DNA from 2 places in the Oceanisphaera submarina genome. Region 1 is predicted to be linked to the other one. Evidence: riboswitches for the same ligand, from Rfam matches in the RefSeq annotation. Region 1 holds a riboswitch; the other holds the start of a gene.
What was found. A riboswitch is a leader RNA that binds a small molecule or an ion and turns the genes downstream of it on or off. The one in region 1 is predicted to bind lysine.

Region 1 (4,420 bases):
GGAAAAAGCCCAGGGCGGGCGAGGGGTGCTGCTGGGCGGCGTACCGGGTGTGGCGCCGGGCCGGGTACTGGTGCTGGGCGGTGGCGTGGTAGGCATCAATGCCGCCCGTATGGCGCTCGGGCTGGGCGCCGATGTGACCATTCTCGACAAGTCACTGAACCGCCTGAAAGAGCTGGACAGCCTTTACGGTCCGGGACTGAAAACCCTGTACTCCACCACCGATAACATAGAGTTTGAACTGGCTCGCAGCGATCTGGTCATCGGCGCCGTGCTGATCCCGGGGGCGGCGGCGCCCAGGCTGGTGACCCGCGACATGCTCAAGCTGCTGCCTCAGGGCGCCGTGCTGGTGGATGTGGCCATCGATCAGGGGGGGTGTTTCGAAACCAGCCATGCCACCACCCATCGGCAGCCGACCTTCGAAGTGGACGGCATAGTACACTACTGTGTAGCCAATATGCCGGGGGCGGTGGCCCGCACTTCCACCTTTGCCCTGACCAACGCCACCTTGCCCTTCATTCAGGCGCTGGCCAACCTGGGCTGGCGGCAGGCCCTGCAGCAGGACCAACATCTGGCGAATGGCCTCAACGTGCACCAGGGCAACATCACCTGTCAGGCGGTGGCCGAAGCTCATGCTCTGGACCATACCCCGCTGGCACAGGTGCTGGCAAGGGGCTGAAAGCGGCGTGAACAGGCCGGTTTTTCACGCAGGGGAGAGTCGAGAATGGCATTGAGCAGAGAGCAGGAAGCGCGGGCCCGGGCCCGGTTCATCGATGGCATGGGCGAGATGGACGATATCGAGCTGAATGAGGCGGCCCAAGGGGGCGAGCGCAAGCTGAACAGATTCGGCGACAGGCCGCCGGGCTCGCTGGCCGAATGGTGGCAGGAACTGCAGCTGATGGTGAGCCTGCTCAACGACTATCGCAAGGGCGACTATCGGGCCGTGCCCTGGAAGGTGATCGCCGCCATCACCGGGGCCGTCATCTATTTTGTGTCGCCGTTGGACGTGGTGCCGGACGTTCTGCCGCTGGCCGGTTACCTGGACGATGCACTGGTGATCAAGCTGGCACTGGATCTGGCCCGCTCGGATCTGGCCCAATATGCACACTGGAAAGAGGGGCAAAACGGTGAGGAATGAGGCTCCCCTCACTCCTCGCCCTTCATTTTAACCGGGGCTTACGCCGGCAGCAGCTCCCGATGCAGGTCGATAATCACCTGATTGGCGTTGTCTTCCTGTACCAGAAAACACAGATTATGCGGACTGGCGCCGTGACAGATCATGCGAATGTTGACGTTTTCCAACGCCTGAAACACCCGGGTGCCGGTACCGTTGACTTCGCTCATGCGATTGCCGATCAGCGCCACCAGCGCCAGTCCCTGTTCAACCTTGAGGTGACAGTGCTTGCCGAGTTCGGCCTTCACTTCTTCGGTCAGCAATTCGGCGCCGGCGTCCAGGGTGAGCGACACGCAAATCTCGGAGGTGGTGATCAAGTCCACCGAAATCTTGTGCTTGGCCAGAATGCCGAATACCTCGGCCAGAAAGCCGTGTACCTGGAACATGCTCTGATTGGTCAGGGTCAGCAGCACCTGGTTGCGACGCAGGGCCAGGGCGCGGAACAGCGGCTGACTGGGAGTGCTGTTGCGAATCCAGGTGCCACCGGCTTCCGGCGCCTTGCTGGAGCCCACAAACACCGGTATCTGCTTGCGTACCGCCGGTTGCAGGGTGGCGGGATGCAGCACCTTGGCACCGAAGGTGGCCATTTCCGAGGCTTCGCTGAAGCTGATTTCGGGAATGGCGCGCGCCTCGCTTACCAGTCGCGGATCCGTGGTGTAGATACCGGGCACGTCGGTCCAGATTTGCACGGCGACGGCGTCCAGCGCTTCGCCCAGGAGGGCGGCGGAAAAATCACTGCCGCCCCGGCCCAGGGTGGTGGTACGGCCGTCTTTGGCGGCGCCGATAAAGCCCTGGGTGACGACCAGCTGGTTATCACACAGGGGTTTGAGTTCTTTTTCCACTTCGGCACGCAGGGTGGCCAGGTCGGGCGCGGCACGGCTGAAACGATCGTCGGTGCGCATCACCTTGCGTACATCAAACCACACGGCCGGAGTGCCGCGATGGCGTAGCAGCTCCACGAACAGTCGGGTAGACATCAGCTCGCCCTGGGCCACGATTTCATCGTGCAGCGCCTTGGTGGGGCTGATGACGGCACTGTCGGCCAGCTCCTTGATATGAACCAGAATGTCTTCGATATGCCGGGTCAGCATGTCGGGCTTGTCCAGGCTGTCGAGAATGCCTTGCTGGATTTCGGTCAACTGTTGCAGCAGTGTGGCGCGCGACTCGGGTTGTTGTTCACCCGAGGCCAGGGCCACCAGCAGGTTGGTGACGCCGGAGCTGGCGCTCAGTACCGCCAGACGGGTATCGGGGTTGTGTTCGAGAATGGCGGCGCAACGGCTCATGGCGTCGGCATCGGCGACGCTGGTACCACCAAATTTGGCAACGGTTAACTGACTCAAGTGCAGCTCCTTGATGTGTGCATATAGTAGGTAACGGGGAAACGGCTGCAGAGACGGGAAAAGTCACTTAGAAGCACGCCACCCACAGGTGACAACCCGAAGGATTCAGCCTTCGTAGCCGAGGGTGATACGCTGCCCCGTATTACCCTCTCGGCGTTATCTCCCCTGACCGGCGATCCTGGGAGTGGGAGCTCCTCCTGCCGGCTGCCTGAATAACGCGCCTCTTCTCGCCCGACGTGCGGGCTGCCATATAAGTACTGACTCTGTCTGTCGCTGTCAATAATTAAGTGGTTAAATTCATCTGATATCAGTGTTATACCAGATCTTTCATCATGATCTTGGAACGACGCTGGTAATTGTAGAGCGCCTGCTTGCCCATCGGCAGGGCGCTAACATCCACCGGCTCGAAACCGCGCTCCCGAAACCAGTGAATGGAGCGGGTGGTCAGGATAAACAGCCGGCTCATGCCGCGCTTCTTGGCCTGCTCTTCCACCTTGTTCAGCAGCATGTCGCCCCGGCTGCCCCGGCGATAATCCGGATGAATGGCCACACAGGCCATTTCCGCCATAGCCTCTTCCGGAAAGGGATAGAGGGCGGCACAGCCGATGATGGCGCCGTCTTTCTCTATGATGGTGAACTGATCGACTTCCATTTCCAGCTGCTCGCGGGAGCGGCGCACCAGAATGCCTTCTTCCTCCAGCGGGCGGATCAGATCCAGGATGCCGCCGATGTCGTCGATACGAGCCTGACGGGCCTGCTCGGCGCTCAGGCTGACCAGCTGGGTACCGAGACCGTCACGGGTGAACAGTTCCTGGATAAGGGCACCGTCTTCCTTGTAACTCACCAGATGGCTGCGGGGAACCCCGGCACGACAGCTTGAAATGGCCGCACGCAGATAGCGGGCGGTGCCGGACAGGGTCTCGCCGTCGGACAGTAGCCGCTGCAGATGTTCTTCCGCCTGCTCGGGAAAAAGTTCCGGAATGGCCACACCCTCTTCGTTGAGCACACCGCGCTGAGAGCAGAAGCCGATCAGCTTCTCGGCCTTGAGTTCGATGGCCAGGCGTCGGGCCAGCTCTTCGGAAGACAGGTTGAAGCTTTCGCCGGTCACCGAAAAGCCGATAGGAGAAATCAGCACGGTGGCGCCGTTGGCCAGCTGATGATGAATGGTGTCGGTATGGATGCGGCGTACCCGGCCGGAATGCTGATAATCCACGCCATCATCCACTCCCAATGGTTGGGCCGTGACAAAGTTGCCGGTCACCACGTTGATGCGCGCGTTCTGCATCGGGGTATTGATAAGCCCCATCGACAGACGGGCCATGATGTCCATCTGCAAGCCGCCACAGACATTCTTGATGATGCGAAAGCTGTGCTCGTCGGTCACCCGGGTATGCTTGTGAAAGATATTGTCCAGCCCGGCTTCTTCCAGCCCCTGATCGATTTGCGGGCGGGCGCCAAACACGATGACCAAGCGGATACCGAGGCTGGTCAGCAGCGCGATATCGGTGATGATATTGGGAAAATTATCCTGATCGATGGCTTCGCCACCGAGCATGACCACGAAGGTCGAGCCCCGGTGCAGGTTGACATAGGGGCTGGATTGACGAAACGCCTTGACCAGGGCGGCATCGGTATCGCGCACGGGCAGTCCTTAAAGCGAAAAAACAAAGATGCATGATCGTGAAAAATAATGCAGAAAACAAGACTAAATATTTACTTTCTGGCCGAATATTTCAAGGTGGCAGCCTCGCATTTCGATATGAAAAATGCGAACCAGCGCCAATAAAGCGGCCTGTCGTGACAAGTGCTTTATGTTAGTCTTTTCAATGGGGTTGACCTAAGGATCGGCAGGCTCCCCGGTAGCTATAGCCAAAATAACAAAAGCGAGAAAAACAATGCAAAGGAAACT
Region 2 (4,420 bases), on a different contig from region 1:
ACTTTCTACCTCACCCCTCGCTCTTCACGATACGTTGTATAAAAATTAAAAGGTAAACCCATGCAAGACTCAAAAAAATTCGATCCCAAAATCCTGATCGCCCTCGATTTTGCCGATGAACAACAGGCACGGGCGCTGATTGCCAAACTTGATCCCGCCAGCTGCCGGCTGAAAGTCGGCAAGGAAATGTTCACCCTGTTCGGGCCCGATTTTGTACGGTCTCTGGTGCAATCCGGATTTGATGTTTTTCTCGATCTCAAGTTTCACGATATTCCCAATACTGTCGCCAAGGCGGTTGCCGCCGCCGCAGAGCTGGGTGTCTGGATGGTGAATGTGCATGCCAGCGGTGGCCCGAGAATGATGCAGGCAGCCCGTGAGGCCTTGTTGCCTTACGGCGACAAGGCGCCCTTGCTGATAGCGGTCACGGTATTGACCAGTATGACGGCCGAAGAGCTGGTTCAGGTTGGCGTGCAGCGCTCTCCGGCCGAGCATGTGCTGTCTCTGGCGCGGTTGACGCGTGACGCCGGGCTTGACGGCGTGGTGTGCTCCGCTCAGGAAGCCAGCCTGCTGAAGGCGGAGTTGGGTCCGGACTTCAAGCTGGTGACCCCGGGTATTCGGCCGGCCGGTAGTGACGCAGGCGATCAGCGGCGTATCATGACGCCAGAACAGGCGGTGAGTGCAGGCAGTGATTATCTGGTGATTGGCCGCCCGATCACTCAGGCGGCCGATCCGGCGGCGGTACTGGAGCACATCAACCTCAGCTTGACGGCATAACAGCGGCAAGCTTTCCTATGGCTTTGTAGCCGGCGCTGCAGCTGCGGGAGAAGACGGCGCCGGGTCATCTGGATCGGCGCCGCTTGTGGGTGTGTGCCGGTTGAAGCGGCACCTGCAGCTTAACCAGGTACCGGTATTGTGGTTTTGTAGCCGATGCAGGCGGTGCCGAATTATCAGGCAAAGCACCGCTTGCAGGTTCTTGCGCGCTAAAGACACCGTTAATAACCTATCTGATGGAGGCATCCCATGACGCTGCAGTCGGCAGAGCTGCTGAGCATTATCCAAAAGTCGATGCCATTCGGCAAATATCGGGGGCAGCCCTTGCTCCGGCTGCCCATGGCCTACCTGTGTTGGTTGGAGCGCAAAGGCTGGCCGGCCGGTGCTCTGGGGGCTGAGCTGGCACTGGTGTACGAGCTGAAGCTGAACGGCGTCGATCAGCTGTTGTACTCATTACTGGAGCGGCGTTAACGGCGATATGTTGGTCGATACTCACCAAGCATAAACAAAAAACAGGGCCGAGTGGCCCTGTTCTTAATAATAAGCAAATAGTTTGCTTACTTGATCAGAAAATCTTCCAGCGTTTTGTCACCGTTGTCCAACGCTTGCTGGATCACGGAAGGCTTACGGCCCTGGCCGGTCCAGGTTTTATATTCGCCGTTTTCATCATGATATTCGTATTTGGCAGGGCGCTTGCTACGGGGAGCACTGGCTTTTTTGGCCGGCTCAGCCAGCTCAATCAGCTCGCTAATATCAATGCCTTCTGCGGCCATTTGCTCCATAAGCTCTTTCACTTTACGCTCGCGCTCTTGGGCTGCAGCCTGCTCGGCGGCTTTGGATTCACGCTGCTCTTCAATAACAGAAGCCAGCTTGGCCAAGCCTTCTTCCATCTGATCCAGAGTCAGTTCACGAGTGGCGGCGCGAAGGCTGCGAATATTAAGCAGGGTTTTCAAAAAGTCAGACATTACATTCACCTGTTGGGCTATCTTGATTTTATAATAAATTAAATTTACATCTTCATTTTAAATGAAGCAAGTTAATTCATGAGATCATTTCAGTAATATTAAATATAAAAGCCGGGTTAACGGTAAGGTAATGTATATCTCATTGCATTTTGCAAAGATGAGTTGCCGATTAAAAAAAGATCGGCTTATTCATTGAAAATTAATTGCCAGGCTGTGCATCGGCGGTTCTTTCAGGCTGGGAAGCCGGCCTATGGGATCGGTGGTGGCAGGCCGGATTTTATAGTATATAAAAGGTTTATAAACATGATTGGATTAGAAATCAAGCCGTTGTTTTTTGGTCAAATGTGTTGATTTTTGTCTTTTTGGCAGTAAAATCCTCCGCCTTACCTGCGTAGAGGTGCATAACTTATCAGTAAGCCAGTTCAGGGTGATGCCGCTTATCCTGGTCGAAAGGACGTTATGCCGAAGTCATGTCATTTATCCGATGACAGGGCTGGGATCGGTGCCGAAAGGGTCGATACTGTCATGAATGATTATTCATGATGCGCTATTGCTGGGAAAGAGAAGACGATCCCGATATCGGCCTCCTGCTCCTGGTAGTTATGTTGACAATTCAGAATCAGGTATTGCCGTGGAATCACATCCTTTTATTCAGACCTTCTGGTCTCTGCTACCTCCCTTGCTGGCAATTGTATTGGCCATCTTTACCCGCCGTGTCCTCTTGTCTCTGGGACTGGGAATCATCCTTGGTGTGTTGCTGCTAGAGCAATTCAGTCCTTTGACTGCCGTCACGCATTTGGCGGGCAATATTACCGGCCTGTTCTGGTCCGATAATGCCATCAATGAATGGAATGTTAATATATTGCTTTTTTTGCTGCTATTAGGTTGCATTATCAGCATGCTGAGCCGTACCGGTGCCACGCTGGCGTTTGCAGTATGGGCTCAATCTCGTATTAAAAACCGGCGACAGGCCAAGGTAATGACCGGGTTACTGGTATTTATCTTCTTCATTGATGATTATTTTCACAGTCTTTCGGTCGGAACCATTTGTCGGCCGGTGACGGATCGTTTTCATATCTCACGTGCCAAACTTGCCTATTTGCTGGATTCGACGGCGGCCCCTGTCTGTGTGCTGATGCCGATCTCTTCCTGGGGAGCCTACATCATTGCCCTGGTGGGAGGCATTCTGGCCAGCCACGGCCTCACCGGACAAAGTGCGCTGAGTACTTTTCTGATGATGGGGTCAATGAATTTTTACGCCATTTTCACCTTGTTGATGGTGCTGTTGGTGATCCGTGGTGGCTGGGATCTTGGCGCCATGGCGCGACATGAACAGCAGGCCATGAACGGTGACTTGTTTGACAAGGCCAAAGGGACGCCGCCTGGGGTGGCCGATAGCAGTGTCACCGAAGGTCGTGTCAGCGATCTGTTGCTGGCAATAGGTACCCTGACGCTGGTAACGGTGGCGGGTTTGCTGCTGACCGGTGCTCAGGCGCTGGCACAGAACCAGGTGGACTTTACGTTGCTGGCCGCCCTTGAAAACACCAATGTCGGTCGATCTCTGGTGTTTGGCGGTCTGGCGGGGCTACTGGTCTGTGCCTTTGCCATGTTCAAGCACAAGGCATCGTTGTCGGACTGGGGTCATGCCTTTAAGATCGGACTCAAGGGCATGTTGCCGGCAATATATATCCTGTTGTTTGCCTGGACCATTGCCGGACTGATTGGCGAGCTGCAAACCGGTAAATATCTGGCGTCCCTGGTACAACAAAGCATACCGTTGTTCATGCTGCCGGCCATTCTGTTTCTGCTGGCGGGGATCATGGCCTTTGCTACCGGTACCAGTTGGGGCACTTTCGGTGTGATGCTGCCTATTGGCGCCGACATGACCATGGCCATTGATGCTTCCCTGTTGCTGCCGGGGATGTCGGCGGTGATGGCGGGGGCGGTATTCGGTGATCACTGCTCACCTATTTCGGACACCACTATCTTGTCTTCTACCGGTGCCTCCTGTCACCATATCGACCATGTGATCACTCAGCTGCCTTATGCGCTCTCTGTCGCCCTGGTCAGCGTCATTGGCTATCTGGCTTTGGGGTACAGCGCCTCGGTAGGAGTGGGCCTGGTGGCGGCGTTGGTGGCCTTTATGCTGGTACTGGCGGGCTGGGCCTGGCAGCAGCAGAGAGCCCAGTGAAAAGACACTGCCGTCGCTGAACGGCTAGATTGAAGACAGATAAGTAAGAGGCCCTGTATCATGTCGATACGGGGCCTCTTGCGTTAACAGCAATTGTGTTACCGGCGGTTGCTTATCATCGTGTCTTGATGGGGTTAGTGACCGTTGTTCAGACGCTGACACCATTTGACTGCCTCTTCGTAACACCGGCTGCTGGTGGCTTCACTCAGATTAATAAAGTCCAGCCGTTGTTGCAGTTTCTGCCAGTCCGCCTGTTCATGGTCATGCATCATGCTTATCAGAAAACCCAGTTGTCCCTTGCGCTCAAGCAAGGCCTGATGTGTCGGCTCAGAGAGCTGGATGTGCGGTAAAATTTCGGCCATGGGGCGTTCGAGTAACACGTCCAGCAGAGAAAAAAGCCCACACATAAAAGCGTCTCCCTGCAGGGTCGGACATACTTTTTCGGCCAGCAGTTCACACCATTTGGCACGGATCATCGACAGCCGCTGCAGCT

Region 2: it holds a riboswitch for lysine, as region 1 does, so the genes downstream of both, ACLEIV_RS08840 (Na+/H+ antiporter NhaC family protein) here and lysC (lysine-sensitive aspartokinase 3) in region 1, are expected to answer to the same signal.

Annotation. Positions count from the first base shown of each region.
Region 1 is NZ_JBKGFN010000001.1:396,868-401,287, reverse strand. It holds gene ald (alanine dehydrogenase) at 1-676, shown strand, start outside; gene ACLEIV_RS02075 (YkvA family protein) at 722-1,135, shown strand; gene lysC (lysine-sensitive aspartokinase 3) at 1,174-2,511, opposite strand; lysine riboswitch at 2,575-2,745, opposite strand; gene argA (amino-acid N-acetyltransferase) at 2,825-4,153, opposite strand; gene nhaD (sodium:proton antiporter NhaD) at 4,407-4,420, shown strand, end outside.
Region 2 is NZ_JBKGFN010000007.1:104,842-109,261, reverse strand. It holds gene pyrF (orotidine-5'-phosphate decarboxylase) at 61-774, shown strand; gene ACLEIV_RS08850 (DUF3820 family protein) at 1,021-1,242, shown strand; gene ACLEIV_RS08845 (H-NS family histone-like protein) at 1,329-1,736, opposite strand; lysine riboswitch at 2,121-2,294, shown strand; gene ACLEIV_RS08840 (Na+/H+ antiporter NhaC family protein) at 2,368-3,927, shown strand; gene ACLEIV_RS08835 (EAL and HDOD domain-containing protein) at 4,062-4,420, opposite strand, start outside.